Regions from separate parts of the Marinomonas maritima genome, predicted to be linked through region 4. Evidence: predicted binding sites of a transcription regulator. Region 4 holds the regulator's gene; each other region holds the start of a gene.

Evidence for each region. Region 4 encodes sigma-54, which starts transcription at its own class of promoters, with help from an activator protein. Its sites were predicted from a motif close to TGGCACNNNNNTTGCTNT; they were not measured.
Region 1: M3I01_RS05685 (nitrate reductase) is a predicted target of sigma-54. The motif match lies at 1,556-1,573, and genes of this name have one in related genera.
Region 2: codB (cytosine permease) is a predicted target of sigma-54. The motif match lies at 2,631-2,648, and genes of this name have one in related genera.
Region 3: glnA (glutamate--ammonia ligase) is a predicted target of sigma-54. The motif match lies at 2,912-2,929, and genes of this name have one in related genera.

What each region holds. Positions count from the first base shown of each region.
Region 1 covers NZ_JAMZEG020000001.1:1,196,523-1,204,384, forward strand. Annotated here, with positions in the region: gene nirB (nitrite reductase large subunit NirB) at 1-1,071, shown strand, start outside; gene nirD (nitrite reductase small subunit NirD) at 1,076-1,408, shown strand; gene M3I01_RS05685 (nitrate reductase) at 1,726-4,401, shown strand; gene M3I01_RS05690 (glycosyl transferase family protein) at 4,398-5,408, shown strand; gene mobA (molybdenum cofactor guanylyltransferase) at 5,419-5,994, shown strand; gene M3I01_RS05700 (DUF3108 domain-containing protein) at 6,031-6,765, opposite strand; gene purN (phosphoribosylglycinamide formyltransferase) at 6,779-7,432, opposite strand; gene purM (phosphoribosylformylglycinamidine cyclo-ligase) at 7,429-7,862, opposite strand, start outside.
Region 2 covers NZ_JAMZEG020000002.1:253,729-261,590, reverse strand. Annotated here, with positions in the region: gene katG (catalase/peroxidase HPI) at 133-2,343, opposite strand; gene codB (cytosine permease) at 2,694-3,950, shown strand; gene M3I01_RS07325 (PucR family transcriptional regulator) at 3,947-5,191, shown strand; gene codA (cytosine deaminase) at 5,202-6,455, shown strand; gene M3I01_RS07315 (hypothetical protein) at 6,485-6,904, opposite strand; gene M3I01_RS07310 (D-2-hydroxyacid dehydrogenase family protein) at 7,040-7,862, opposite strand, start outside.
Region 3 covers NZ_JAMZEG020000001.1:410,810-418,671, forward strand. Annotated here, with positions in the region: gene glnL (nitrogen regulation protein NR(II)) at 1-1,083, opposite strand, end outside; gene ntrC (nitrogen regulation protein NR(I)) at 1-1, opposite strand, end outside; gene glnA (glutamate--ammonia ligase) at 1,406-2,812, opposite strand; gene thiI (tRNA uracil 4-sulfurtransferase ThiI) at 3,161-4,612, shown strand; gene typA (translational GTPase TypA) at 4,862-6,682, shown strand; gene dtd (D-aminoacyl-tRNA deacylase) at 6,845-7,279, shown strand; gene tatC (twin-arginine translocase subunit TatC) at 7,305-7,862, opposite strand, start outside.
Region 4 covers NZ_JAMZEG020000002.1:1,060,843-1,068,704, forward strand. Annotated here, with positions in the region: gene M3I01_RS11050 (ABC transporter ATP-binding protein) at 1-468, opposite strand, end outside; gene M3I01_RS11055 (calcium/sodium antiporter) at 620-1,600, shown strand; gene lptC (LPS export ABC transporter periplasmic protein LptC) at 1,600-2,178, shown strand; gene lptA (lipopolysaccharide transport periplasmic protein LptA) at 2,162-2,671, shown strand; gene lptB (LPS export ABC transporter ATP-binding protein) at 2,672-3,397, shown strand; gene M3I01_RS11075 (RNA polymerase factor sigma-54) at 3,473-4,948, shown strand; gene ptsN (PTS IIA-like nitrogen regulatory protein PtsN) at 4,966-5,415, shown strand; gene M3I01_RS11085 (HPr family phosphocarrier protein) at 5,426-5,695, shown strand; gene mgtE (magnesium transporter) at 5,709-7,061, shown strand; gene yjgA (ribosome biogenesis factor YjgA) at 7,068-7,604, shown strand.

The sequences.
Region 1 (7,862 bases), on a different contig from region 4:
ACTTATACACGCCAAGATTTATACAACATGGTTAAAATTGAAGAGATTAAAAGCTTTGCTAGTCTGCTAGAAAAGCACGGTAAAGGCCATGGTTGTGAAATTTGCAAACCCGTTGTGGGTTCTATTCTTGCTAGTGTTTGGAATGATTATGTTCTGAAAAAAGAACATATCAGCTTGCAGGACACCAATGATCGTTTCTTAGCGAACATGCAAAAAGACGGAACCTATTCGATTGTTCCTCGTATTCCTGGAGGAGAAATTACTCCAGATAGACTGATTGTGTTGGGTGAAGTGGCGAAAGAATACGCGCTTTATACTAAGGTGACAGGTGGTCAGCGTATTGATTTGTTTGGTGCAACATTAGCTCAGCTGCCAGAAATCTGGGAGAAGTTAATCTCTGCTGGTTTTGAAACAGGTCAGGCTTACGGTAAGTCATTACGTACGGTGAAATCCTGTGTTGGTAGCACTTGGTGTCGTTATGGTGTTAACGACAGCATGAAAATGGCGATTGATCTTGAGAATCGTTACAAAGGATTGCGCTCGCCACATAAAATCAAATTTGCAGTATCGGGTTGTACGCGTGAATGTGCAGAAGCGCAGAGTAAAGACATTGGAGTGATTGCAACAGAAGGTGGTTGGAATTTATATGTCTGTGGTAACGGCGGTATGAAGCCTCGCCATGGTGATTTGTTTGCGACCGATTTGGATGATGAAACCTTAGTAAAATACATTGACCGTGTGCTGATGTTTTATACAAAAACAGCCGACCGTCTACAAAGAACCTCGGTCTGGATGGATGGTTTAGAAGGTGGTTTAGCGTATTTAAAAGAAGTCGTGATTAATGACAAACTCGGTTTGTGTGATGAGCTAGAAGAACGCATGCAGCATGTCGTGAATACCTTTCAATGTGAATGGAAAACCACCTTAGAAGACCCAGAAGCACTCAAAACTTTTCGTCAGTTTGTTAACTATGAAGGTGTCGATACGAACGTTGTGTTTGTTGAAGAGCGCAATCAAATGCGCCCAGCAACAGATTTAGAAAAACAGCAACTCATTGCTAAGGCGGGGTAATAAAATGACGATGCAGTGGAAATTAGTATGCAAGCAAAGTGATCTTGTTGTAGACGCTGGTGTAGCTGCGATGGTGAATGGTGAGCAAATAGCGCTATTTTATGTGCCGGAGTCAGAAAACAAAGTCTTTGCAATTGGAAACTGGGATCCGATAGGGAAAGCCAACGTGCTGTCGAGAGGTCTCGTTGCTCATCTTCAAGATGAATGGGTTGTAGCAAGCCCGTTGTACAAGCAACACTTTGTATTGTCATCGGGGAGATGCCTTGAAGAAGACATCAATGTGCCTCACTGGTCTGCTAAATTAGAGGGCGACGGTATTTACGTTGCTTGCAACTGATTTTAAAGATTGGCCAAAAATGCACTGATTTGCGTTTATTGCTCCATGTTAGTGCGGTCTTATTGGGTTCTTTAATGGTGTGGTTTCTCTGAGCCTATCTAGGCCAGTAATGGCGACGAATAACGGAGTTACATAAACGCTAAAAGTTGGCTTGCTTATTGCTTTTATTATAAGCAACTGATGCACCGTAAACCGACGATGGTTTACACATAAAGCAGTCAGATATTACAAAAGGCAACGAGGCCCAATCGCTTTTCAAGGAAAGTGATTGGGCCTTTTTTGTTTTTATGAAAACGGTTTTGAGGAAGGGAAGGTCTATGACAGCAACAATTGCAAAAACGACTTGTCCATATTGTGGCGTAGGGTGTGGTGTTAATTTTACGATTCCGGACTCTTTGACAGAATCGGTTCCGTCAGTGTCTGGTGATCTTGATCATCCTGCTAACTTTGGTCGTCTTTGTGTAAAAGGCAGCAGTCTTGCCCAAACGCTTAAATCCGATGATAGGTTATTGGCTCCAATGGTGAACGGTGAAATTGTTTCTTGGGAATCGGCTGTTGATACAGTGAGTGCGAAAATTGAGCAAGTGATAAAGGAACATGGTCCTGATTCATTTGCTTTCTATCTCTCAGGGCAAATTCTCACCGAAGATTATTATGTGGCGAATAAGCTAGCGAAAGGTTTTCTTGGTACGGCGAATGTAGATACCAATTCTCGTTTGTGCATGGCATCTGCTGTAGTGGGGTATAAGCGAGCATTTGGCTCGGACACCGTGCCTTGCAATTACGAAGATTTGGAGTTGTGTGATCTATTGATCATGGTGGGATCGAACGCGGCGTGGACGCATCCTATATTATACCAAAGAATTGTTGAAGCGAAAAAGCAACGCCCTAATATGAAAGTCGTGGTGATTGATCCTAGAGAAACGGCCACATGCGATATTGCCGATTTACATTTGTCTATTAAACTGGGCAGTGATGCGGCCATTTTTTCTTTTCTTCTGCAGCACTCCGCGCAAATGGACATTCTTGATAATGACTTTATTGCCCAGCATACCAATGGTTTTAATGACGCCTTAATGCAGGCAATGGAGTCGACCCCCAATCTTGTTTCGACTGCGAAATTTAGCGGTGTGAGCGAGCAAGCATTAATGACATTAGCTCATTGGTGGGAAAAGGCAGAGAGAACAGTTACGTTTTACTCTCAAGGCGTGAATCAATCTTCGTCTGGTGTTGATAAATGCAATGCCATTATTAACTGCCATTTGGCCACAGGTCGAATAGGCAAAGAAGGCACCGGCCCTTTTTCGATAACGGGCCAACCAAATGCCATGGGCGGACGAGAAGTCGGGGGGTTGGCGAATCAATTGGCTGCGCATATGGATTTCGCGACGCCAGGCGCTCAAAAACTGGTTCAGCGTTTTTGGCAGGCGCCTAATATGGCTACTGAAAATGGCTTAAAAGCAGTGGATTTATTTCAGGCCATGGAAGAGGGGAAAGTCAAAGTTGTGTGGATTATGTCGACCAACCCTATGGTCAGTTTACCTGATACAGCCCAAGTTAGACGAGCATTAGAAAAGTGCGAGTTGGTGATTGTGAGTGATTGCAAGGCAAACACGGATACAACCGCAATGGCGGATGTGTTATTTCCAGCGACCGGTTGGAGTGAAAAAGACGGAACGGTCACAAATTCAGAACGGAGAATCTCTCGTCAGCGTGGATTGTTGCCCGCTCCTGGTGAAGCAAAGCATGACTGGTGGGCGATCTGTGAGGTTGCCAAACGTTTGGGTTTTCAGTCTGCTTTTTCTTATCATAATGTGCATGAGATTTTCTCGGAGCATGCGGCGTTATCTGCTTTTGAGAATAACGGTAAGCGAGATTTCGATATTGGGCATTTTTGCAAAATAACCAAAGAAGAGTACGACAATTTAACGCCAGTACAATGGCCGGTTCTAAAAGGACGACCCGAAGGGACTAAGCGAATGTTTGAAGACGGCCGCTTTTTCACGCCGGATAAGCGAGCAAAATTTGTCCCTATTGTTCCTGTTTTACCGGTTCATGTGGCCACACCAGAATGGCCATTTACCCTAAATACGGGACGAGTCCGAGACCAATGGCATACGATGACAAGAACAGGAGATGCGGCGTCTTTAACGAAACATACGGATCAGCCTTATGTGGAAATTCATCCTAAAGATGCAAGGCAACTCGGTATAGAAGATAAAACATTGGTTCGTCTCACGTCACCTTATGGTGAGGCTTTGCTGAAAGCGAAAATCAGCCGTGCAGTGTCCCCTGGCAATGCGTTTGCACCGATCCATTGGACGCAGCAATTTTCGAATGCGGCGGTGGTTTCGAATCTAATTCCCCAGATAGTGGACCCTTTATCTGGGCAGCCTGAATCCAAGCACGCTCAAGTGAAACTGGAAGCGGTGAAGAATGTTTCTTATGGTGTGGTCGTTTCTGCTACGCCACTAGACACATTGGATTTCATTTACTGGTGTTATGTGCCATCCGAGCATGGTTATCACTACGAAGTGGTGTGGTCGGTTGGAGAAAACGTGGCTTCTATCCAATCTTCGTTTAAAATATCGGATCAAGTAGCAGGGGAATGGTTGGAATACACCAACCCTAAGACTCAGCAAATAAGATTGGCGTATATTAATAACCAAAAACTAAGCGTAGCGGTGTATTTGCACGCTAAGCCTGATTCTATTTCTTGTGATTGGTTGGAGTCTAAGCTAGCGAAAAACGTGGTGTTGTCCGAATTGGATCGCATGGCGATTTTAGTGGGTACGCCTGCCAATGTTGAGGATAAAGGCTCAATAGTGTGCTCTTGCTTCCAGATTGGAAGCAAGCAAATAGAAAAAGCCGTTGCGGGTGGCGCTTGCTCCGTTGAAACGTTAGGGGCGACATTAAAATGCGGTACCAATTGCGGTTCTTGTCTTCCTGAATTAAAGCACTTTATTCCTACTATAATCGAGTTGTCGGCATGACTATCAAAATAAGTAATGACTTCACGCAATACGTCAAAATCCTAGGGAGAGGGAAAAAGGGCGCGCGCAGTTTAACCGTAGAAGAAGCGGAACATGCGATGTCGCTTATACTTCAAGGGAAGGTTGAGCCAGAACAATCTGGTGCTTTTTGGATGTTAATTCGTATTCGAGAAGAGACGATAGAAGAAACTGTCGGTTTTACTAAAGCGACGCGTCAATTTCTTGATGAAAAAGAGTCGCTGGATCTGAAGGTAGATCTCGATTGGCCTGCTTATGCCGGTAAGCGAAATGAATTACCATGGTTTTTGTTGGCCGCGCTTGCTTTGGCGAACAATGGTTTAAATATTGTTATGCACGGTCATTCCTTCACGGGAGAAGATAGAATTTACGTGGATGAAGCGATTAAAGACTTGGGCTTGCCTATCAGTCATTCGCGCTTAGACATAAAGCAGAGCCTTCACCAAACAGGCTTTGCTTATACGCCGTTGGAAAGTATAGACCCTGTATTAAGTCAGATGATGGATTTGAAATACACGCTTGGTCTTCGGTCGCCAGTGAATACCGTGGTGCGAATGATGAATCCATTTAAGGCGGATCACAGTGTTCATGGCGTATTCCATCGTGGTTATGATGATCTGCATGTGGCCGCTTGTGAGCAATTGAATGATCCGTCCGTTCTTGTTTTTCGAGGTGGGAATGGTGAAGCGGAAGTGAACCCTGAGCGAGATGTGACTTTGCTGAAATGGCAAGGCGGGATTGCTAGCCAAATTAGTTGGCCAAAAGCGGAAAAAGAGCATAAGCGCCTTAAGCACAATTTAGACCTTTCGCGCCTGACAGATCATTGGAGTGGTGAGCAAATTGATCAGTTTGGCGAGCAAGCGGTAAGGCAAACCCTCGCGTCTGTTGCGGGGCTTATTTACGGCGTTGCTTCCCATGAAGAGTGTTTAATATTGGCGGATGAAATTTGGTTTAAACGCAATAAAGGCTGGTTATCTCAAATCGGATAAAAGGAATATTATGGATTTTTTGTCTTTATCTGGTGCGGTACTGGCTGGTGGAAAGGGCGAGCGTATGGCCAGTCAGGATAAAGGTTTGTTGTTGTTTCGTGGAGAAGCGATGGCTTTGTCTGTTGGTTTAGCTTTGCGGCAAGTAACCAGTTGTGTCTTTATCAATGCCAATAGAAATTCTGAACGTTATGCCGACCTTGGTTTTGAGGTAATAGCAGATGACCCTTTTTATCAAGGAAAAGGGCCATTATCAGGGTTAGCCACATGTTTAGCTTTTGCTAAAACGTCGCATTTATTGGTTTCTCCTTGTGATACACCTTGTATTAGTAGTGATGCTTTTTCCCAATTGATAAGTGCCAGCAAGATGTTTCCAAATCGCATTCATTACTTAAGCGATGCTTTTGGTGGCCACCCTTTGCATGCCATTCTTCCCGTGGAGTCCGCTTTGATAATGTTGAAAGACTTTCTTGATAAGAGTGAGCGCTATAGTGTCATGGCTTTTTATAAGGCTTTCGGGTGCAAGCCTGTTTTGTGGGATAAGTCGGAAGAATTACTAAATGTGAATACACCAGACACTCTGGGTTAACGACATTGATTTACGCACTACTGGTAATGGTAGTGCTTACAGTAATTTAACGGAATCTATGTCTAGATGGTATGATTCACCATCTTCTTTGTGTTCAAGTTTGACTAGTAAGTAATCCAATTTTGGCACAAACCAAAAAGATGTTTTTTTACCTTTATCTAGGTTGTCTGTCCGAATGATTTTAATGGCAGACAGTCGACCTAATTTAGTTTTAATCGTTTCCATTTGGTCACGTTCAAAGCGCCAGTTTTTGATATAACCACCATCGGCAATTTGATAATCAAATTCGTTTTTACCCAGTTTTAAGTCTTGTCTAACTTGCAATTGAATAGACAGTTTATCCAGCGTATTTGGGTTGATAGCAAGATTCCACGGTTTATCTTTTACGTCATTTCTAACGAGATTTTTTTCCCAATCAAAAGTGAGAGTGGCGGTTCTCTTTTTACCAAGAACGGTGCTTTTGTATTCGTATTTTTGTGGGATGATTTGGTGATCTTTAACCTGAAATGTTGAAGACTCATCCAATGAAGCGATCATGCTGTCAGCAGAAAAAACAAATCGCCAGAGGCTATCTGATTGCTTTGATAGGGTTTGTTTACCCTCAACTTTTAGGCTAATCCCTTTTTTCCAGATGGTGCTGTATACCGCTGAATAGGGTTTTAGAAATGTGGTTTGTGGGGCAGTGGCGCTTACTTTTGTTGAAGAAAGAGAAAGCATGGGAATGCTCATAAAAATAGCAACTAAACACATTGGAATTTTACGAGCTCTCATACTTTCTCCTACATCATGTTAGTGCTTGGTTATAAAGAACACCGCTTTCAGGAAGTGTATTCTTGTCTAAAAAAGCCTTTCCGTCATGGAATGTTAATCTATCTTCGCTGAACCATTTTACGGCCAGTGGGTAAATAATGTGTTCCATAGCGTGGACTTTATTCGCTAAGGACTCAGTCGTGTCTTCATCTACTATTTTCGTACTGGCTTGCAATATAACCGCGCCAGCATCCAGTTCTGGACTAACGAAGTGTACTGATACACCATGTTCTTTTTCATTCGCATCAATAGCGCGTTGATGAGTATTTAAACCTTTGTATTTAGGCAGTAATGAGGGATGAATGTTTAACATTCTACCTTCATAATGTTGCGCAAATGTTTCCGTTAAAATACGCATAAAACCAGCGAGAACAACCAGCTTGGGCTGGTATTGATCGATGAGCTTTTGTAGCTCAGCATCGAATGCTTCACGGCTATCAAAGGACTTATGGTTTAACGTGTGAGTAGGTATGCCTGCTACTTTGGCACGTTCTAGCCCGTAAGCGTCTGCTTTATTGCTGATGACCGCACAGATATTGATATTGAGTTGTCCTTGCAAGCTTTGATCAATCAAAGCTTGCAAGTTGCTGCCGCTGCCAGAAATTAAGACAACGATAGGAAAACTCATGCCTGCGTCTCTAGATCAGAAATTAAAACGTCTTTTCCGCCATCACGAAGGCAGATTTCACCAATAATCCAAGCATTTTCGCCTTCTGCTTTTAGAATAGAGAGTGCTTCGTCTGCTTTGTCTGCATCAATAGAAAGTACCATACCAACACCGCAGTTTAGAACACGGTACATTTCCTCTTGCTCAACATTTCCTTGTTCTTGTAACCAATCAAACACAGCAGGGCGTTTCCAACTAGTAGCATCAATTTTTGCAGCCGCATCTTCAGGAAGAACACGAGGAATGTTTTCTAGTAAACCACCACCCGTGATATGAGCTAGTGCATTAACTGAAATACTTTCCATTAGTTTAAGAATAGATTTCACATAAATACGTGTCGGTTCCATTAAGGCATCTTTAAGAGCCACACCATCAATGTCTTGATTTAGGT
Region 2 (7,862 bases), 810 kb from region 4:
TTTCTGCAAATTTATAACACCACAGACCAAAGCGCTACTTTTAACACGTTGTTTTTTGTAGCCGTCTTATTTACATAAAAAAACCCGCAATCCTTTGGAATTACGGGTTTGGCTGCTAGTCACACTGGGATATTATACTAGATCAAAGCGGTCCAGCTCCATTACTTTAGTCCATGCTTGCACGAAGTCCTTCACAAAGCGATCTTTTGAATCGGAACAAGCGTACACTTCAGCAATAGCACGAAGCTGCGAATTCGAACCAAAGACCAAGTCGACGCGAGTACCTGTCCATTTAATGGCTCCCGTACTCCGGTCTCTGCCTTCAAACTCGTCTTCATCACTTGAAACAGAATTCCACTTGGTATCCATATCGAGCAAATTCACAAAGAAATCATTCGATAATGTTTCTGGTTGATTCGTCAAAACACCTTTTTGAGACTGTTCGACATTAGCTCCTAATACACGTAAACCACCAACAAGTACCGTCATCTCTGGCGCTGATAACGTAAGTAGCTGCGCTCGATCCAACAATATTTCTTCTGCGCTGATCGTGTACTTACCTTTTTGATAGTTACGGAAACCATCCGCTATAGGCTCAAGCACATCAAACGACTCTATGTCTGTTTGTTCCTGAGTCGCATCGGTTCGGCCCGGCGTGAAAGGAACCGTGATGACGGTACCCGCCGCTTTCGCTGCTTTTTCAATACCTACAGAACCTGCTAATACGATCAAATCGGCAAGAGACACTTGCGTTGTAGAACCACGGTTGAACTCAACCTTAATCGCGTCAAGTGAACTCAAAACACTCGCTAGTAGCTCTGGCTGATTCACGTCCCAATCTTTTTGTGGCGCAAGACGAAGACGTGCGCCATTTGCTCCACCGCGCATATCTGAACCACGGTAAGTGGAAGCGGATGCCCAAGCCGTCGATACCAACTGAGAGACAGACAAACCAGAGTTCGCAAGCTTCTCTTTAAGAGCCGCAATATCTTGTTCCGTCACCAATTCATGTGTTATTGCGGGAATCGGATCTTGCCAAATAAGTTCTTCTTGAGGAACTAAAGGCCCTAGATAACGAGAGACCGGCCCCATGTCACGATGAGTCAATTTGTACCAAGCACGAGCAAAGGCATCAGCAAGCTGATCTGGATTTTCGTAAAAACGTCGTGATATCGGCGCATAAATAGGGTCTTCACGCAATGCAATATCGGACGTAAACATCATGGGAGCATGTCGTTTCGTTGCATCGTGAGCATCTGGGACGCTATTAGACCCAGCGGTTCCTTTGGGAGACCATTGCCAAGCACCAGCCGGACTTTTTTCTAACTCCCATTCATAATCAAATAGGTTTTCGAAGAAGCCATTATCCCATTTGATAGGATCTTTCGTCCAAGCGCCCTCAAGACCACTACTAATAGTATCAGTGCCATTGCCCGTGCCTTGCGTATTACTCCAACCAAAACCTTGTTCAGCTAAGCCCGATGCTTCTGGATCATGGCCAACTTGACCGGCATCGCCTGCGCCGTGTGCCTTTCCGAATGTGTGTCCACCCGCAATCAAAGCAACTGTTTCTTCGTCGTTCATCGCCATTCTGCCGAACGTATCACGAATATCACGAGCGGAAGCGAGTGGATCAGGCTTACCATCTGGGCCTTCAGGGTTAACGTAGATCAAGCCCATTTGTACGGCAGCAAGTGGATTTTCTAGATCACGTTCCCCAGAGTAACGGCTATTCTTACCGCCACTCTCTTCTAACCATTTCGTTTCTGTACCCCAATAAATATCTTCTTCTGGTTGCCACACATCAACTCGACCACCAGCAAAACCAAAGGTTTTGAATCCCATCGATTCGAGAGCACAATTACCAGCAAGAATCATCAAATCGGCCCAAGATATTTTACGGCCATATTTTTGCTTAATAGGCCAAAGCAGACGACGCGCTTTGTCCAAATTGACGTTATCTGGCCAGCTATTTAGTGGTGCAAAACGTTGTGTTCCTGATGTCGCTCCACCACGCCCATCGGCGGTACGATAAGTACCGGCGCTATGCCAAGCCATACGAATAAAAAACGGTCCATAATGACCATAATCTGCTGGCCACCAATCTTGTGAATCCGTCATTAGCGTATGAAGATCTTGCTGGATAGCGTTTAAATCAAGACGTTTAAACGCTTCGGCGTAATCAAAATCCTCGCCCATTGGATTAGATTTAGCGGAATGTTGATGAAGAACGTTTACATTCAACTGATTTGGCCACCAGTCTTTGTTAGTGTTACCACGTCCTGCAGACTGACTAGAATCAGCGGCGCCATGGTTAAAAGGACATTTACCTTCATTCGACATAATCTTCTCTCCTACTTGTGACTTAGAACACTTTATTCTTGAGTGACTATAGTTATAGACTTAAAAAAAACAAGTAACCAATAAATAAAAACTAAGAGGACCATAGGCAACATATCATTCACTTCTAATGCCTCTTAATGATGCACTCAAGGCAGAAGTAAACCGTCATCGCCTATAAATTCAGCTCCGCCAACCCAGTCAAGTATTGTGTAAAGCGCATAAACATTTACTGAAATTATTCGTCATATCGCCTCAAATAACCTTGATAAAAATATTTGGCTAACTATTGGTTCATTAGTTGCTTATAAACCTAGTAAGCTGTTTTGGCTTATTCATCATGGGAGACGACTATGACGCAATCAGATTATCCATTAATTGAAGTACCCAAAAGTAAACGCCGAGGTTTATTACCAATGGCGTTTATTCTGCTTGGATTTACCTTCTTTACCGCTACCATGTGGGCTGGCGGAACATTAGGCACGGCTTTTTCTTTTTTTGAATTGCTCTTAGTTATTTTGGTTGGCAACTTGCTACTCGGCACTTATGCTTCTTGTTTGGCTTTTATCGCTTATAAAAGTGGTCTAAACAGCGTACTCATGGGACGTTTTTGCTTCGGTGAAGTGGGTAGCAAACTGTCAGACTTTATTCTTGGTTTCACTCAAATTGGCTGGTATGCGTGGGGAACGGCGACACTTGCCATTGTTTTGGTCAAGGTCACAGGTACTCCAGACGCTTGGCAAACGCCCTTAATGATTTTATTCGGCATGGCGTTCTGTATTACCGCCATGATTGGCTTTCGCGGCATGGACATACTGTCGCGGGTAGCGGTTCCCGCCATGCTTATTTTTATCTTGATCAGTCTTTACACTGGGTTAGTCGATGTAGGCGGTGTGTCTGTTTTATTCGGTATTGAACCGACTCAAAGTTTAAGTTTCACTGCCGCCATTACCATTGTTATTGGGACGTTTGTTAGCGGCGCTACTCAAGCAACCAACTGGAGCCGATTTGCTAAAAGTGGCAAAATCGCAATATGGGCAACCATGGCCGCGTTCTTCATCGGTAATGGATTAATGGTATTAACCGGCGCTCTTGGCACATTAATCTATCAACAAGCTGACATTGTTGATGTCATGCTGGCGCAAGGTTTTGTCGTGTTAGCGGTGCTTATGTTGTTTCTGAATATTTGGACAACGCAGGACAATACGATTTATAACTTTGCCGTTGCGGGTTGTAACCTGCTTCGTACTGACAAACGTCGAACCATTACCGTCATTGGAGCCGCCATCGGGACAATAATGGCTGTCTTTGGAATGTATAACTTCTTAATTCCTTTTCTAATGTTACTGGGGACCTTTATTCCACCCATCGGTGGCGTGATCATGGCGGATTTCTGGCTGCGCCATAAAGGGCAATACCCATTACTGGAAAACGCTCAGTTACCAGATTTTAACTGGATTGGACTGGGGTCTTACGCTATTGCTTCCGCTGCAGCATATGCTTCTCCCGTCATGCCGCCTATCGTTGGCGTTCTGATGGCTATGGTGTCATACGGTATTTTATCTTTTCTGGTTTTTCGCAAAACAGCCAAAGCGCTAGACGCTCAGTGAGTATTTGTTGCGCAGATATCCCCCGCTTACCAGGGCTAGAAAGCATTACCTTTCGAGCAGGATTAACCGGAGGCCAACGCATAGTGCGTTGGCCTTATGTCGCAGAGAACGACTCGATTCAAGCTTGGGTCAGCGGTGGCGAGTTGGTTTTTATTACAGGAATAAATCATTGTCGTACCGAACAAAACCTCTGTCTACTCGTTCAAGAAGCGGTAAACAGTAACGTCGCAGGGATGGTCATTTTGACTGGCCCAGAGTTTATTCAGTACATTCCCAACAGCGTATTAGAACTTGCCAATCAACATCAACTTCCTGTATTAGAACAGCCCTATAGCTTGAAAATGGTCTTGGTAACCGAGGTCATCAGTAACGCCATAGTACAAGATAACTTACTAGGTAAATCGGTTAAGCTATTTTTAACAAAACTCATTAATGGCTTTGATCAAGCACCTGAGTTGATTCATTTGCGTGCTGGGGATCTGGGCATTAGCGATACGAATCCTTTCGCCACTTTCGCGGTAAGAATCAGTCACCTTGATCAAAGTACAGACGACTCAAATCATCAGTTGCTACACTTGCACCATGAACTGGAACAGCATTTAGGTAGCATACTAAAACGCAGAGACATCGACTGGCCGGTTCTGACTTACGAAAAAGATCTTTTGGCGATATGGCCCGTCACTGAAGACACCACAGAACTCTATGACGAATTAGAACAAGTACTGAACTTACTGCAAAAACAGTTTCCACTACTGGTGTTATGTATCGGTGTAAGCGAGAGAAAAACAGGTTTAGACAAGCTAGCCGATGCAACAGAGCAAGCTCGTCAAGCATTGCAATTTGCAGTCAAACATCAGCATCAACGTATATTTTTCTATGAACAGTTAGGCATTGCCCGCTTGTATGCAGCCATCCCAAATCGCGGTTTATTATCGGACTTTTGCAAACAACATTTAGGAGAATTGTGTTTTGCACGCGACGCCTCCACACTGGAAATGAAGTCCACTCTAAACCATTATTTCAACCATTTTGGACACCAACAACAAACTGCAGATGCAATGGGTGTTCACAGAAACACATTAAGTTATCGCCTAAACAGAATTGAACAACGTCTAGGCTATTCTTTACAAGACTCTTTTTTACGGCTCAACTTACAAAATGCCCTACTGATTGAACAAATACTGTTTCATCATCACGATATTGAAGAACAAGCCGACACACTTGTCAGTCCCAACGATTGAGGTTTTTTTTATGCATATTATTAACGCCCGTTTACGTCAACAAGCTGAGTTATTCACCTTAAAAATTGAAAACGGCCATTTCACTAAAATCGAAAAACAAGACAATACGTTAGTCGTCACTAATGATGAATTTGATGCAGAAGGAAACCTTGTCTGCGCGCCCTTCGTTGAGCCTCATATTCACTTAGATGCTGCGTTAACGGCGGGTGAGCCAGAGTGGAATCAAAGTGGCACCTTATTCGAAGGTATCGAACGCTGGAGCCAACGCAAATCGATGCTGAATGAAGCAGACATTCGCAAGCGCGCCCTATCCACCATAGAACTATTGATACAAAACGGGGTTCAAGCCATTCGAACCCATGCCGATACAACGGATCCAACCTTAATTGGGGTTCGTACTTTATGTGCATTACGAGACGAATTAAAAGACAAAATAGACATACAAATCGTCGCGTTTCCACAAGATGGTATGCTGTCTTACCCCAATGGTTTAGCACTGATGGAAGAAGCCCTAAAGATAGGCGCCGATGTCGTAGGTGGTATTCCACACTTTGAATACACACGTGAATTGGGTGAGAAGTCCGTCAAACTGATCTTGGAGCTGGCGATAAAATATGACCGACTGGTTGATGTACATTGTGACGAAATTGATGATCCGAATTCTCGGTTTTTAGAGTTTCTCGCCTGTGGAGCGCTGTTTCACGATATGGGATCACGCGTCACAGCAAGCCACACAACCGCCATGCATTCTTACGATAACGCTTATTGTTCGAAGCTGTTCCGCTTATTAAAAAATTCAGGCATTAACTTTATTTCCTGTCCAACCGAAAGTATTCACTTACAAGGCCGATTTGACACTTACCCAAAACGCCGCGGCGTTACTCGCGTCAAAGAATTACGCGAAGCCAACATCAACGTCTGTTTAGGGCAAGATTCTATCTTTGATCCTTGGTATTCGTTGGGTAATGGAAAACTATTACGCACTCTAGATTTTGCCCTGCATATCTGCCAAATGATGGGCTATCAAGACTACGAAAAAGCACTGGATATGATTACAGACAACAGCGCTAAAACAATGTGTCTAAAAGGCTATGGTATAGAAATCGGCAACCCTGCAAATTTCATTTTACTAGAAGGGAACGACGACTACAGCGTTATTCGTCGCCAAGGCGAAGTGTTGCTATCCGTGCGTCATGGCGAAATCATCATGCAACGACAACCATCCAACGTTATCACTCAACCTTGGATTACAGAGGCGTCTTAGAAGACGCCTCCAGTAGCAAACATGTAAAGTTAATGAGTCGTTGTTGGGCAATTTTCTAAGCCAACACGATAAGTTGATACCATTCCAGTGCCGCCATCTTTATAAAATGCGGTGAACGCGCTGTAACTGGGTTTATACGTCACAGTGTAGTTCATGCTTATTTGTGATCCATAATTGCCACAACAGTTAGCACTCACGGACGCATCTTGATTAATAATTTGAAAGTCTTCAAGATTATATTTTTTCGCGAAGGCAATTAACTGCTCTGTTTTGGCTTGATAAATGGCACCTACCTCTACATCACTATTCGGTTGTAGATTTTCCATGTAGGACACAGAAGTAATGTCTTTGGGCTCACACACCGCTTTTTCCGTACTTTCTTGCGCGACTAACTGAGTTGAAGATAATACGGGGACAGTAAAAAGCAGAACAGATAAAAGAGTTTTCATAATAAACATCCTATGTGATTAAAAATATATCCATTAGCGTAATGACTAAGCATCACACTGATTAGTTAAAAGGCTTTTACTTAAAAAGAGCACGAATTAACGTGCTCTAATAATAACGTTAACTCAATGCTGATTTTATAACTTAATCACTAAATTTTCTGCTTTTCCATTCGAAAACGCGACAATATTTTCAAAGGCGATCTTAAAATAAAGTTCATAACTGGATTTTTCCACATAACCAATATGCGGTGTACAAAGCACATTTGGCAGTGACAACAAAGGCTCGTTATCAAGGTTAGCTGGCTCTGTTTCAAATACATCAACCGCTGCACGTTTGGATGGACTGGATAACATTTCATGGTACAAAGCCCCACTTTCTATCAATTCTGCACGACTGATATTCACGAACAGCGCATCAGACTTCATTTGTGCTAAATCGCCCTTCGTTACACACGCTGTAGTGGCTTCATGCAGCCTTAAATGCAAAGAAATAATATCGGCGGTTTGAAAGAATTCTGCTTTCGATTGCGCCGCTGAAAAACCGTGTTCTTGAGCAAGTGCCCGTGATGATTCACTTCCCCAAACAAGAACTTTCATGCCAAACACTTTCGCATACTGAGCAATACGCTGACCAATTTTACCGTATCCCCAAATGCCTAATACCGCGCCATTCAGTACTCGCCCAAGACCTAAAGCGCCCGACTGCTGCCATTGACCTTGTGATAAATTGGAAACATATTGTGGAATATGGCGACTCGCGGCCATGATCAGCCCCCAGCACAATTCAGAAGGGGCAACAGGAGAACCAATACCTTCCGACACGGCAACACCATATTGGTGACAAAGCTTGGCATCAATATGATTACTGACTTTACCTGTTTGGCTAATCAGTTTTAAATTAGGCAAGTTAGCAAGCAATTCCTCAGTAATTATGGTGCGCTCACGGATCAAAACAAGG
Region 3 (7,862 bases), on a different contig from region 4:
TGAGTGTTTCTCCTGGTGTTGGACTGCCATATCAATGGGAATCAATATATTAAATTCGGTTTCTTTAGGGTAACTGTTGCACTCCACTATTCCGTGGTGTTGGTGAATAACGGATTGGGCGATAGAAAGGCCTAAACCGGTTCCATCCGCTCTAGCGCTTACCATTGGATAAAATAGTGTTTTTAATATGGCTTCAGGAATGCCAGGACCATTGTCAATGATGCTGATTTTGCAAACTAAGCGGTGACGTTTTGAACCTATGGTGAATTGACGTAAAGCACGAGTCACTATATGAATGGTTTTACTATGATTGTTTTCGTCTTCCATTAGGGCTTGCATAGCGTTTCTGGTGATATTGAGTAATGCCTGTATTAATTGTGACTCATCACCAATCAAATCTGGAATACTAGGATCATAGTCTCTAATGAGCTGGATTTGATTGTCGGTTTCAACGGAAATCAACTGCCTGACTCGTTCGATTACTTTGTGTACATTTAGAGGTTTGTTTTTAGGAAGTTGTCTGGGGCCTAATAGCCTATCAACAAGATCGCGTAAACGATCAGATTCTTCAATAATGACTTGTGTGTAATCATTTAGCGCTTCATCGGTAAAGGCCCGACTAATAAGCTGCGCAGCACCACGGATTCCACCTAAAGGATTTTTGATTTCGTGGGCAAGACCTCGTACCAGCTCTTTGCTGGTTTCATGGTTCGCTATTAACTCATCTTCTTGTGAGATGCGCTTCATTCTGTCTCGTGGATACAGTTCTATAATTAGGCTTTCTGTGTCATTTGATGTGCCCATTATCGGGGTAACTGTGTAATCACAAAAAAGTTTTTTGTTATTGCTGCACTCGATTTCAGCTTCCCGCTTAGTGAATGGGTGGCCGGACTCTATAGCGGCTTGGAGGGCGTGGATGCTGTCTTCGTTTTCACGAAAAGCGGCTCCAAGGTCGTGGCCATAAATTCGACGACGACTTACTGCGAGCAGCATTTCAGCGGCCGGATTTAAGTATTCGATCTCGAGCTTGTCATTCAATTGAACAACAGCGGTGGATAAGTGGTCGATTAATAAGCTATACACAGACAGTGCCTCACTATTGACTCCTGCTTTATGAACTCTTTGCACGAAGTGTGTACTTATAAATACGCTGTTAAAAATAAATGCGTCTTTACGTCACTTCTGACCTCGTGCGAAGGCCTCTTATTGTTTCCTATAATGGTAGTTGCAAAAAGCGAACCAACATTGGGCGATTCGAAATAGCTTATATATTAAGGCTTTTGTATCAATGAAAAATCTAAATGCACAATTATAGTGCATGCTGGTGTGGCCGTGATGCTTATTTTGTGCAAAAAAAGCCCCGATCTGCGTCGAGGCTTTTTAGGTATTTTAACGACCTAATAGTTTATAGGCTGTAGTACAGCTCAAACTCAAGAGGGTGAGTTGTTGTGGCAACGCGTTGTGCTTCAGCTGTTTTTAGCTTGATGTAAGCATTGATCATGTCATCAGAGAACACGCCGCCTTGAGTCAAGAATCCGCGATCTTCGTCTAGACATTTAAGCGCTTCTTCTAGGCTGCCAGCAACCTGAGGAATAGCCAATGCTTCTTCAGCCGGTAAATCATACAAATCTTTGTCTGCTGCATCGCCTGGGTGAATCTTGTTTTTGATACCATCTATACCTGCCATCAACATTGCAGAGAATGCTAGGTATGGGTTAGCGGTTGGATCAGGGAAACGAGCTTCAATACGTTTGCCTTTAGGGCTTGCAACGTATGGGATACGGATAGAAGCAGAGCGGTTACGAGCTGAGTAAGCAAGCATTACAGGCGCTTCGAAATGTGGAACAAGACGCTTGTAAGAGTTAGTTGAAGCGTTAGTGAACGCATTCAATGCTTTAGCGTGCTTGATAATACCGCCAATGTAGTAAAGCGCCATTTCAGATAGGCCAGCGTATTGATCGCCAGCGAATTGGTTTTCACCATTTCTCCAAAATGACTGGTGAACGTGCATGCCAGAACCGTTGTCGCCAACGATTGGTTTCGGCATAAATGTCGCCGTTTTGCCATAAGCATGAGCTACGTTATGTACGCAGTACTTAAGGATTTGAACTTCATCTGCCTTTTTAACGAGTGTGTTAAATTTAACACCGATTTCGTTTTGGCCAGCAGTCGCTACTTCATGGTGATGAACTTCGATAACCAAGCCCATTGTTTCCATTGCGCCACACATTGCAGCGCGTAGGTCATGATGAGAATCAACAGGTGGTACTGGGAAATAGCCGCCTTTTACGAAAGGACGGTGGCCCATGTTGCCGCCTTGAATCTTCTTATTAGAAGACCAAGCCGCTTCTTCAGAGTTAATTTCTACTGAACAACCAGACATGTCTGTTTTCCAGCGAACATCATCAAAGATGAAGAATTCAGGCTCAGGACCGAAGAATGCAGTATCGCCAAGGCCGGTAGACTTTAGAAACTCTTCAGCGCGAATGGCAACAGAGCGTGGATCACGATCGTAGCCTTGCATAGTAGAAGGTTCAATGATGTTACAGCGAACAATAACAGTCGGCTCTTCAGTGAAAGGATCGATAATAACGGTGTCGTCCTGAGGCATCATGATCATGTCTGATTCGTTGATACCTTTCCAGCCAGTAATGGAAGAACCATCAAACATCTGACCGTTTTCAAAAAACTCTTCGTCTACCGTAATAGCTGGAATTGATACGTGTTGTTCTTTACCTTTAAAATCGGTAAAGCGAAGGTCAACCCACTTCGCGTCATGCTCAGCAATCAAGGCAAGGGTCTTGTTTGACATAGTTGTTCTCCAGTCGTAGTGAAAGCGAAATTACTTTTCGTTTTTTAAGAGTGCTTTAATATAAAGCGTCATTTATCGAGTTATTTATCAAGTATAAAGTAAGCATAACTTGTGCCAGAATTTCGTGCGGCCTTATAATGTTTTATATAACAATAAGATAGAGGCTTTTCATTTTAAATTGCAGTTGCTAATAGTCTGAATATGCTTTTAAAAAATCATGTCTGCACTATTTTGGGTCGTTATTAGGTGTATTTGATCTATATTGGTGCGAATTTAGCGTTTTCGTATCGATACGCTTTTCTTTATACTACGCGCCCTTTCTTATATTTGGTATAAATTACACCCGCCATGAAATTTATTGTTAAGTTCTTTGCAGAAATCACCATTAAAAGCAATCCAGTCAGAAAGTCTTTTATTAAACAGCTTCGACATAATATAAGGTTGGTGCTAAAAAAATATGATGCCGATGTTACTGTGTCTGGAAATTGGGATTTTATAGAGGTCTTTTCTGATAAAGATGAGCTACGAGAGGGCTTTACTGAGGCCTTGTCTAATGTCGCGGGTATTGCGCATTTTCAATTTGTTCGTGAGTTTCCCTTTATCGATCTTGATGGCATCGTTGAGCAAGCGATAGTGTCGTATGGTGAGACAATAAAAGACGCCGTATTTGCAGTGCGAGTCAAACGCGTAGGGCACCATGACTTTACTTCGGTAGATGCAGAGCGGCATATTGGCGGCTGCCTTAAAGCACGATGTGGTGCTTTGGCTGTACGTTTAAAAAATCCTGAGGTACTGGTTCCTATCGATATTCGTGATAATCGGGTGTGGATGATCGAGCAACGTGTAAAAGGCTTGGGTGGTTACCCACTTGGTTCGCAAGATCCCGTTTTATCTTTGATGTCTGGCGGCTATGATTCAACAGTCAGTTCTTTTTTAACCATGAGTCGCGGGCTAAAAACGCATTTTTGCTTTTTCAACTTAGGTGGTGATGCTCACGAGATAGGTGTGAAGCAGGTTTCTCATTTTATTTGGGAGAAATATGGTTCGGCATTAAATGTAAAATTCATCACAGTACCTTTTGAGGCGGTTGTTGGTGAGATTTTGACGAAAGTTGATAACGCTGAAATGGGCGTTATCCTAAAGCGTATGATGTTGCGTGCTGCCTCTCAACTGATGGAGCAGGTTGGTGCAAAAGCCTTAGTAACAGGCGAAAGTGTGGCTCAGGTATCGAGTCAAACCTTGATTAATCTAAAGGTAATTGATCAAGTCACGGAAGAATTAGTACTTAGGCCTTTAATTACCACGAATAAACAAGAAATCATCGACAAGGCAATCGAAATAGGCACCGCGCCGTTCGCCGCCAGTATGCCAGAGTTTTGTGGTGTGATTTCGGTTAAGCCGACCATTCGAGCCAAAATGTATCGTGTTGAACAACAAGAATCTAACTTTGATTTTGACGTCTTAGAGCAAGCGATTGCCAATGCGCAGACGATGTCTATTCAAAATGTAATGGATGATGTTGCTAAACAGTATCAAGGTGAAGTGCCGGTAGTTCGTATGCCTGTGGGCGATGAAGTCATTATTGATATCCGTCATCCAGATGAAGCGATTAACCGACCATTAAAAGTCAGTGGCCGGCCTGTTAAGGTTATTCCTTTCTTTGCATTAGACTCTAACTGGTCAGAACTAGATTCTGGTACAACCCATCTGCTTTATTGTGGGAAAGGGGTCATGAGTCGTATGCATGCTTCTTATCTGTTGGGTAAGGGGTATGAGAATGTTGGTGTTTATTTGCCCTAATTAAGCATTGTTAAGCGGTAGCACTATTGTAGTAATTGGATGTTACCGTTCTGAACTGAATGTGCATTGTTCCCCTATTGAAGTATTTATATGGACTTTTTTCTCCACTTTAATGGGATATTTTTCAATATAAGGGTACAATTGCGCGAATTTTATCCCGCACCAAGATCCGAGACGCTTGAAGAGCATACCCGCCCGTATCAAGCGGCGGTTTGTCTTTTTGCTCACACCAAATACAGAGAACTATAAATGTCTAATGATATTAGTAAGTTACGCAATATTGCCATCATTGCGCACGTTGACCATGGTAAAACTACCTTAGTTGATAAACTATTGAGCCAATCCGGCACGTTGGATCGTAAAGATGAGGGTTCTGAACGAATCATGGATTCTAACGATCAAGAAAAAGAACGTGGTATCACTATATTGGCGAAAAACACGTCAATTATGTGGAAGGATTACCGTATCAATATCGTAGACACACCTGGACACGCTGACTTCGGTGGTGAAGTAGAACGTGTGCTTTCTATGGTTGATTGCGTATGCCTATTGGTTGATGCAGTTGACGGTCCAATGCCGCAAACACGTTTTGTAACCTCTAAAGCATTTGAGCAAGGTTTGCGTCCGATTGTTGTTATCAACAAAGTCGACCGTCCTGGTGCTCGTCCTGATTGGGTTATGGATCAAGTATTTGATCTTTTTGATAACCTTGGTGCAACGGAAGAACAATTAGACTTCCCTGTTATTTATGCTTCTGCAATCAATGGTCAGGCTGGTACTGATCCAGATAATTTGGCAGATGATATGACACCGCTTTATCAAATGATTGTTGATAGCGTGCCTGTGCCAGATGTAGATCCAGAAGGCACCTTCCAAATGCAAATTTCTGCATTGGATTATGACAGCTATGTTGGTGTTATCGGTGTAGGTCGTATCACACGCGGTAGTTTGTCTCCTAACCAGCAAGTTGTAGTTAAATCTGCTGACGGTAAAGAGCGCAAAGGTAAAGTACTAAACGTGAAGGGCTATCATGGTCTGGCACGTGTTGATACTGATAAAGCGTCTGCTGGCGATATCGTTTGTATCAATGGTATTGATGGTCTAAGCATCTCTGATACGTTGTGTGATCCTACTTGTGTTGAAGCGCTTCCACCTTTATCCGTTGATGAGCCAACAGTAAGCATGACTTTCATGGTGAACGATTCTCCGTTCGCTGGTAAAGAAGGTAAATACATAACGACTCGTAATATCTCAGACCGTCTAGATCGAGAGCTTATCCACAACGTTGCATTACGTGTTAAGCAAGGTGAAACACCAGATAAATTCATCGTATCTGGTCGTGGTGAGCTTCACTTGTCTGTATTGATTGAAAGTATGCGTCGTGAAGGTTTCGAAATGGGTGTATCTCGCCCAGAAGTAGTTATCAAAGAAATTGACGGTGTTAAATCCGAACCATTTGAAATGGTAGTAATCGATGTTGAAGATCAACATCAAGGTTCTATCATGGAAGAAATTGGCTTGCGTAAAGGCGAGTTAACAAACATGGAACCAGATGGCAAAGGCCGTACACGTCTTGAATTCATGATGCCATCACGTGGTTTGATCGGTTTCCGTGGATTGTTCCTAACATTGACGTCTGGCTCTGGTATTTTGACCAGTGTTTTCGATCATTACGGTCCAGTGAAAGATGGCGAAGTTCAAAGTCGTAAAAACGGCGTATTGGTTAGCATGCTGACAGGTAAAACGGCCGCTTACTCTTTGTTTAACTTACAGAGCCGTGGACGTATGTTCCTAGGGCACGCGGTTGAAGTTTACGAAGGTCAAATTATCGGTATTCACTCACGTGATAACGATTTGGCAGTTAACCCTGTTAAAGGTAAGCAGCTGACTAACGTACGTGCATCTGGTACAGATGAAGCATTGACGTTGACGCCACCTATTCGCCAAACGCTAGAGCAAGCGCTTGAGTTCATCGAAGACGATGAATTGGTAGAAGTAACGCCAGAAAGTATTCGTGTTCGTAAGAAGTTATTGACTGAAAACGAACGTAAGCGTTTCGGTCGTAAATAAATAGTTTGATAAAGTAATTCGAAAGAATTGCTTTAAAGAAGCAGCAGCAAATGAGTTCATGTAAGTGAATTCAGGAGCGACAGAAGCGCCTTAGGGCGCTTTTGTTTTTTCTGGCATTTGATAAAGTAAGTGCGGAAAGTCTTATGGATAAAAGGAACGAGAATGAAGCTCTTAGTGCAACGGGCATTGAATGCTAGCGTTGTGGTTGATGGTGAAACCATAGGTGCAATCGATCATGGACAGCTTGTTTTGGTTGGTGTTGAAAAAAGTGATAGTGACGTTGATGTACAGCGGCTTGCTGACAAGCTGTTAAAGTACCGCATGTTTGGCGACGAAGAAGGCAAAATGAACCTGAATGTTCAGCAAGTAAATGGTGGTGTTCTATTGGTCTCTCAATTTACCTTGGCAGCAGAAACCAAAAAAGGGCTTCGCCCTGGTTTTTCGACGGCAGCCATTCCTGCAGAAGGTGAGCGTTTATTCAATGATTTTGTGGACAGAGTACGATCACAATATAACAAAGTCGAAACAGGGCGTTTTGGTGCGGATATGAAGGTTTCCTTTACCAATGATGGCCCTGTTACCTTTATGTTGGATTGAAATTATTGCTTTGGTGGTGGAAAAGTCATTTTTCTGTATTGTTTGAATGGTTGGTTTCATTGTCTTCTTCATTGCCATCTACCACGACCTTCACTGTGCGGCCCGCAATAAGCCCAAGTTCAAATAGCATCCACATTGGAATGGCGAGAAGGGTTTGAGAGAAGATGTCTGGTGGTGTTATCAGCATTCCAACGACAAAGCAGCCAAGGAATATATAAGGGCGCTTTTTAGAGAGTGTTGCCACTGTGGTTGCGCCAGCTTTGATGAGCAAATAAGTCGCGACAGGAATTTCAAACGTCACGCCAAAGGCAAAAAACAGCTTTAGAACAAAGTTTAAGTAGTTGTTGATGTCCGTCATGACAGTCACTTCGCCTGGTCCGACCGTGGTGAAGAAGCCAAAAATCAGCGGTAGTACAGCGAAATAAGCGAACAGTACGCCAGCATAAAAAAGAAATATGCTTGAAACCAATAAAGGAATAGCAATACGCTTTTCATTTTTATACAGAGCGGGTGCAATGAAAGACCACGCTTGAAACAGAGTGTAAGGCACAGACAATAAAACAGCGACCGCAAACGTTAACTT
Region 4 (7,862 bases):
AATAGCACGAGCTAACGCGACGCGACGCGCCATGCCACCTGATAATTCAGAAGGCATTAAGCCCGCCGCACCACGCAAACCGACACTATGAAGCTTTTGCGCAACGACTTCTCTAATAGCGTAAGCATCTAGCTTTGTGTGCTCCTCTAAAGGGAATGCAATGTTTTCATAAACAGACATGTCACTAAAAAGTGCGCCACTCTGAAAAAGCATCCCCATTTTTTTACGCGCTTTATACAAATCGGAGCGCGATAATCGATGAACATCTTGACCATCTACTAAAATACTCCCTGAATCGGGAGCAAGCTGCGCCGCGATCAACCGCAACAAGGTCGTTTTCCCTGTTCCACTAGGGCCCATTACCGCCGTCACTTTACCGCGAGGAATCGTCAAGGAGACATTTTCGTAAATGACCCTCCCTCCGCGCGTAAAATGAACATCTTGGACTTTTATATACGCATCTAGCACTGACACACCTTTCCATCCATATCAAATATTGCTAGATACTAGCATTGCCCCCCAACAAATAAAATCACTACGCCATAGAATCCAATTTGTTTGTAATATCAAGTCTTGAATTTCATTGCCAAACCTCATTAAATGGGGCTTCTTAAAATTTGTGAGTATCTTAGACGTTATGTTGCTGTTTTCCGCCGCCCTAATCGCAGGGTTAATCTTACTGGTTATCAGTTCTGATAAATTCATCGAACACTCGGCCCTAGTCGCAGAGAAAATGAATGTAAATCCAATGATCATTGGGATTACATTAGTGGCCTTTGGCACATCCGCACCAGAAATGGTGGTTTCTGCCATTGCTGCTCTTGATAACGCGCCAGAAATAGCCGTTGGTAACGTACTTGGCTCAAACATCGCCAACATTGCTCTCGTCTTTGGTATTACCTTATTATTTTCAGCGATTCCAATAGCTCCCGGGCTTTCATCTAAAGAAGTGCCTCTTGTTCTTGTTATTACACTACTCACCGGCTTTCTACTTTTTGATCAAAACCTTGGCGTATGGGATGGCATCATATTAATCGCTGCCTTTATCATTATTTTGACCATTCTGCTTCGCGGCAGTAAAGACTTACAAAGTGAATTAAAAGAAGGCCTACCAGAGGATGACGGCGCGTCCGTTGGTAAATCTCTCATCATTGCTTTAATCGGGTTGGCGATATTAATTGGCAGTTCTAAGCTGCTCGTTTGGGGAGCCGTAGGTATTGCAACCGCTCTTGGCGTTAGTGAATTAGTCATTGGCTTAACTATTGTTGCTATCGGCACCAGCCTGCCAGAGTTGGCAGCGTCCGTCAGCAGTGTTCGAAAAGGTCATCATGATATTGCAATAGGTAACATTTTAGGTTCAAACATATTCAACCTTGCCACAGTACTGCCTTTGCCTGCCCTTATCGCTCCGGGAATGATCGATGAAAGCATTATCAGTAGGGATTACCCTTGGGTTCTTGGCTTAACGGTTACCCTTGCTATTGCTATTTATTTGTTCCAGAAGACAAAAAACAACAAAATCCCTAGATGGTTAGGATTGCCGCTTATCGCTTCTTATGGCATTTACTTGCTAGTAATTAGCACAAGCGGCTCGTTGTAATGCAGATGCTTAAAAAAATTGTCCGTTTTAATAGTTTGCTTTTTATTGGGTCTGCACTAGTGCTGGTAGCCTCTTTATTCTGGTATGGAGCGACTCCGAAGCAAAACCTTGTTGAGGCGAATTCACTAAGCAGCTCTCCAGACTATTTTATCACCCAAGTTAAAGTGAAAGAATTCGATATCAATGGCGTGCTGATTGAGACACTTAATGCACAACAAACACTTCACTACATAACAAAATCTAAAACATTACTAGAGTTTCCCAGCGTCGAACGCCACTCAATATCAGGCAGCTGGAGTGCAAAAGCAGATAAGGGGGTTATTGATGACGGAAGTAATGATATTCTATTAACAAACAACGCTAGAGCAACTAAAAAATATCTTCAGTCAGAAGACATAAAGCTTACTGCAGACAGCGTACATTACTTAGATAAAGATCAATCTTTAACGAGCCAAGGAAACGCGACACTTATCTCCGTACAAGGGGAAACTTCTGCTAACACGATCACAACTTATATAAATTCAGAAGAAGTCTTTATGACGGGATCTGTACGAGGAAAATATGAAACAATTCATTAACTTCAGTATATTGTTCATCTCAACCAGTATTTGCCAATATGCGTATGCACTCCCTGATGACACAAAGCAGCCATTAGAAATTCAAGCCGACGAAGCTTCATTTGACCAAAACTCTGGTGAAGCCATCTACAAAGGCAATGTTTTCGTCAAACAAGGCTCTATTGAAATCCAAGCGCAGTACCTTAAAGTTTCAACAGACGCGAAAACTCGAAAATTTAGCAACTTAGAAGCGACAGGACAACCAGCCAAGTTTAGTCAACAAATTGACTGGAGCGGCAACATTGTCATTAGCAAAGGCAATGAAATTCATTATTCAACCATTGAGTCCAAGCTAGAAATCACTGGTAACGGCTACTTAAGCCGAATGAAAAACTCTATAACTGCCGATTACATTCTTTATATGATTAACGATGGAACATTCAGTGCAGAGAAAAAAGATTCAGGACGAGTATCCATGACATTACAACCACAAGTACCTGAGGAAAAAAAATAAATGGCCCTACTTGAAGCGAAACATTTAGCAAAAAGTTACAAAAAACGCCAAGTAGTGAAGGATGTTTCTATTGCTGTCGAATCAGGTCAAGCCGTTGGCCTACTTGGTCCAAACGGGGCTGGCAAAACCACCTGTTTTTATATGATAGTTGGCATGGTAGCAAATGACGCTGGCGGCATATTTATCGATGGCGTAGACATCACTCAGGACGCCATGCACACTCGCGCCCAAAAAGGTATTGGCTACCTTCCTCAGGAAGCCTCTATTTTTCGAAAAATGTCCGTCGAAGACAACATCACGGCTATTTTAGAAACTCGTAAAGAGCTAACAAAAAGCCAACGAAAAGACAGACTCGAAGACTTATTAGAAGAGTTTCACATTACCCACATTCGTGAAAACTTAGGAATGGCGCTATCAGGTGGAGAAAGGCGACGTGTTGAAATAGCAAGGGCTCTGGCCATGAACCCTAAGTTTATCCTACTGGATGAACCTTTCGCAGGCGTCGACCCTATTTCTGTCGGCGACATCAAACTCATCATTAAGCACCTTCAAGAAAGTGGAATCGGCGTCCTAATTACCGATCACAATGTTAGAGAGACTCTAGACATTTGTGATAAGGCTTACATTGTTGGCAATGGTTATATTATTGCTTCTGGCGATGCCAGTACCGTCATCAACAATGAACAAGTAAAAAAGGTCTATCTAGGCGACGACTTCCGTCTGTAACCCCTTATCATTGCTGTAGAAAGGGAGTAGTATGCATAACTCGTTCCAATTCATTCAAATAAAAAGAGTTGCTCTATGAAGCAGTCTTTGCAACTAAAACTCGGCCAACAGCTGACCATGACACCACAGCTACAACAAGCCATTCGCTTGTTGCAGCTTTCCACGTTGGACCTGAAGCAAGAAATTCATGAATTTCTTGAATCTAACCCTCTTCTTGAGCTTGATGACGACGAACAGGTTCAAAACGATCAACCTGCAAGTATTGAGTCAAAAAGCGCCCCTGAGGCGACCGTTGATAGCAATAATGAAGAAGCGCGTGTTGAATCAGAGTGGACAGAAAGCATTCCTGAAGAACTGTCTATTGACAGCAACTGGGATGACACATACCAAAACTCTGCGGCCGTGAGCGATCATAATAGCTATGAAGGTGAAAGCGACTTCGAAAGCCGCAACGCCCCAGCAGAAAGTATACAAGACCATCTAATCTGGCAATTAAATCTAACCCATATTTCTGACCGAGACATTGAAATTGCTTACGCTATTATCGAATGCGTTCAAACCGATGGCTATCTAAGTATTTCAACTCAAGACATTTGGGAGTCCCTTTGTGTTGAATTAGAAGATTTAGACATGGAAGAAGTCATCGCAGTACAGCATAGACTGCAACGTTTTGACCCAGTTGGCGTCTGCTCCATTGATTTGCGGGACTGCTTGCTTGTTCAACTAGAGGCATTTCAAAATCACCCTCTTTATAAAAGCACATACAATCTCATTGACCATTATCTACCATTACTAGGCAATCGAGATTTTGCACAATTAAGCCGAAAAACAAAACTAAAAGACGAAGCCCTAAAAGAAGTTGTTAATTTAATACAACAACTTAACCCGCGTCCGGGCTCAGTGATCGATGCTGATGATACAGATTATGTCATTCCTGATGTATCCGTAAAAAAACACAATGGCATATGGCAAGTTGAGCTAAATAATGATGCCCTCCCGCCTATCAAAATAAACGAAACCTATTCCGCCATGGCGAGTACGGCTGCCACGACTGCAGCAGATGTAAGCTACATTAAAACGTCTCTTCAGGAAGCCAAATGGTTTATGAAAAGCTTACAAAGTCGCAACGAAACACTCTTAAAAGTGGCCAGCTGCATTGTAAGTCGACAAATTGATTTCTTTGAATTAGGTGAAGAAGCCATGAAACCGATGGTTCTTCATGATGTTGCCGAAGAAGTTGGCATGCATGAATCAACCATTTCTAGAGTAACAACACAAAAATACATGCACACACCAAAAGGTATTTTTGAACTGAAGTACTTTTTCTCCAGTCATGTAAATACAGCGTCAGGTGGAGAATGTTCTTCTACTGCAATACGAGCTATGATTAAGAAACTTGTGGCTGATGAGCCAGCAAAAAAACCACTGAGTGATAACAAGTTAGCCACTGTTTTGGCTGACCAAGGCATACAGGTTGCTAGACGAACTGTTGCCAAATATCGAGAGGCGATGAATATCCCTCCTTCCAATGAACGAAAACGACTGATCTGAACGGAAACCATTTCATCATGTCCTTGAAATCATTATTAAAAGCTGAGCTCGTTTTGGCGAAGCAAGATATTGTTAGTAAAAAACGAGTTTTAGAAAGTATCGCCGACATTGCATCCAATCGGCTGCATTGCAATAACGAGGCCGTTTATGACGCCCTATTAGGACGAGAAAAGCTTGGAAGTACAGGCATAGGCAATGGCATAGCGATACCTCATTGCCGCCTAGAGTCTGCAAACCATACCGCCATTGTCGTGATGTCATTACAAGCTCCGATAGATTTTGACTCGATTGATAAGAGAGCCGTTGATCTTATATTCGCCTTAATCGTTCCGCCTAATGAATGCGATCAACATCTTGCAACATTGGCCCAAATCGCAGAATTAGCTCAATCGCCTGAAGCGCTCGACAAGCTACGAACCGCTCAAACCAACGAAGATCTATTTAATATTTTTGACTCATTAATATAGGAAGTAAAGCATGCAGGAAGAGTCCATCACCATCATAAATAAACTTGGCTTGCATGCTCGCGCTGCTGGCAAATTAGTGGAAACAACGTCACGCTTTTCTTGTGATATCACCATAGAAAAAGACAGTCGTAATGTAGACGGCAAAAGTATTATGGCAATGATGATGCTTGCCGCTGGAAAAGGAACGAACATTCGAATCAAAACCAATGGAGAAGATGAAAAAGAGGCAATCAAAGCCGTTGTTGAATTAATTAACAATCGTTTTGGTGAAGACGAGTAACCCGACAATGTCAATGTCAGAGAAAACCACTCTCAATCACCTTAAAACGGTCACCGAATCCCTTGAATCCGGCGCCACAATGCAAACCCGTTATTTACTTAATGGGGCATTGCCAGCGCAAGACGTTGCCAGACTATTAGAGTCCTCACCCCCCAAAGAGCGTAAATTGCTCTGGGAGCTAATCGAAGCAAAGAATGAAGGCGAGGTTCTACAATACCTCAGCGAAGATATTGGCGTTCAATTCATGAAGAATATGGATACAGAGCGACTTATCGCCGTATCCGAACATTTCGAAAGTGATGACTTAGCCGATTTATTACAACACTTACCAGAAAAAGTCGTAACAGAAGTTCTAGCTTCCATGAGCTCGCAAGACAGAATGCGAGTGGAAGCATTATTAAGCTATTCGGAAGATTCCGCCGGTGGTTTGATGAATACGGACACAATCACCATCCGTCCGAACATCACTGTCGACATTGTTTTTCGTTATTTACGCAGACATTCAAAACTACCAGACATGACAGACAGCTTACTGGTTGTCAGCCGCTCAGACCGACTGTTAGGAACACTTCCTCTTACCAAGCTTTTAGTTTCAGACATCAACGACACCGTTCGTGACATCATGGAAACTGAATTTACCGTTATTCACGCCGAAACACCTGCCAGCGAAGTCGCTCAGCTCTTTGAAAAAATGGACCTTGTGTCTGCACCTGTCATTGATGGCACGACTAAGAAACTGCTTGGTCGTATCACCATCGATGACGTGGTAGATGTTATCCGAGATGAAGCAGAACACTCCATGCTGAGCATGGCAGGCCTTGATGATGATGAAGACACCTTCTCCCCCATTATGCAGACGACAAAAAGACGCGCCGTTTGGCTTGGGATCAACCTCATCACCGCGTTTATTGCCTCATACGTCATAGGCCTCTTTCAGAACACATTAGACCAAGTCGTGGCATTAGCCATACTCATGCCGATTGTCGCCAGTATGGGGGGGATTGCCGGATCTCAGGTATTAACACTTGTCATACGCGGTATCGCACTAAATCAAATAGGCTCCGCAAACACCCGATGGCTCTTGAACAGGGAGATTATAGTTGGACTCCTTAATGGCATCCTTTGGGCGACCGTCATTGCTGCATTAACCGCGCTTTGGTTTGACAACATTAAAATTGCCTATATTATTGCGAGCGCAACCATAATTAACCTGCTATTTGCCGCTACCACTGGTACACTTCTGCCAATTATGCTGAAAAGATTCGGAATTGACCCGGCTCTTGCTGGCAGTGTTATTTTGACCACCGTGACCGATGTGGTTGGGTTTCTTTCCTTCCTCGGTCTCGCTACCATTTTTCTAATATAGGTTCCCATGACAGACTTTGATCAACTTGAAAATGACGACGAACTCCCTAAAAGCAAATCCCAAGTCAAACGCGAAATGGATGCCTTGCAGGAAGTTGGTAAAAAGCTATTAAGCCTGAGCAAAAATCAGCTTAAAAAAATTGAAATGTCTGACACATTAAAAAATGCCATTGAAGAGTCTGGACGCATAAAGCAAAATGAAGCGAAAAGAAGGCACTTACAATACATCGGCCGAGTAATGCGTACAGAAGATCACGAAACGATAGCACAACGTGTCGCTTTACTTGATACAACATCAGCAGCCTATAACAAACTATTTCATCAACTAGAAATAAAACGCGATGCGCTCATTGGCGAGAACAGTAAAGAAGTCTTGTCTCAATATTTAGATGACAACCCTAATCTGGAAGAGATTCAGTTACTTAGGCAGCTCATTCGACTTTCCCAAAAAGAAGCATCACAAGATAGCAACACGTCTAATCGTAAAAAGCTCTTCCGCCTTTTACGCGAAGTTGAGGAAAAGCGTCTTGGTTTAAAAGACTAATGCGAAACCGCATTAAGTAACATATCTCTTCCTAAAATGCGTCGACTATTATTGTTAAGCCAGTATGAAGTTCATACTGACTTTTTCGTCTGCAACTAATTTTATTCTAACCCTTTTTATTACACGCCTATAACACCAGAAAAAAAGAGAAGACGGAAAGCCAGGGAACATCGTCACCCTACGTTGTCTCATTAAGTGATTTTGTCGATGGACCCACTGCCTTTCATTTCTGGTGGGAGGGTGTTGTTTAGGTTGGCC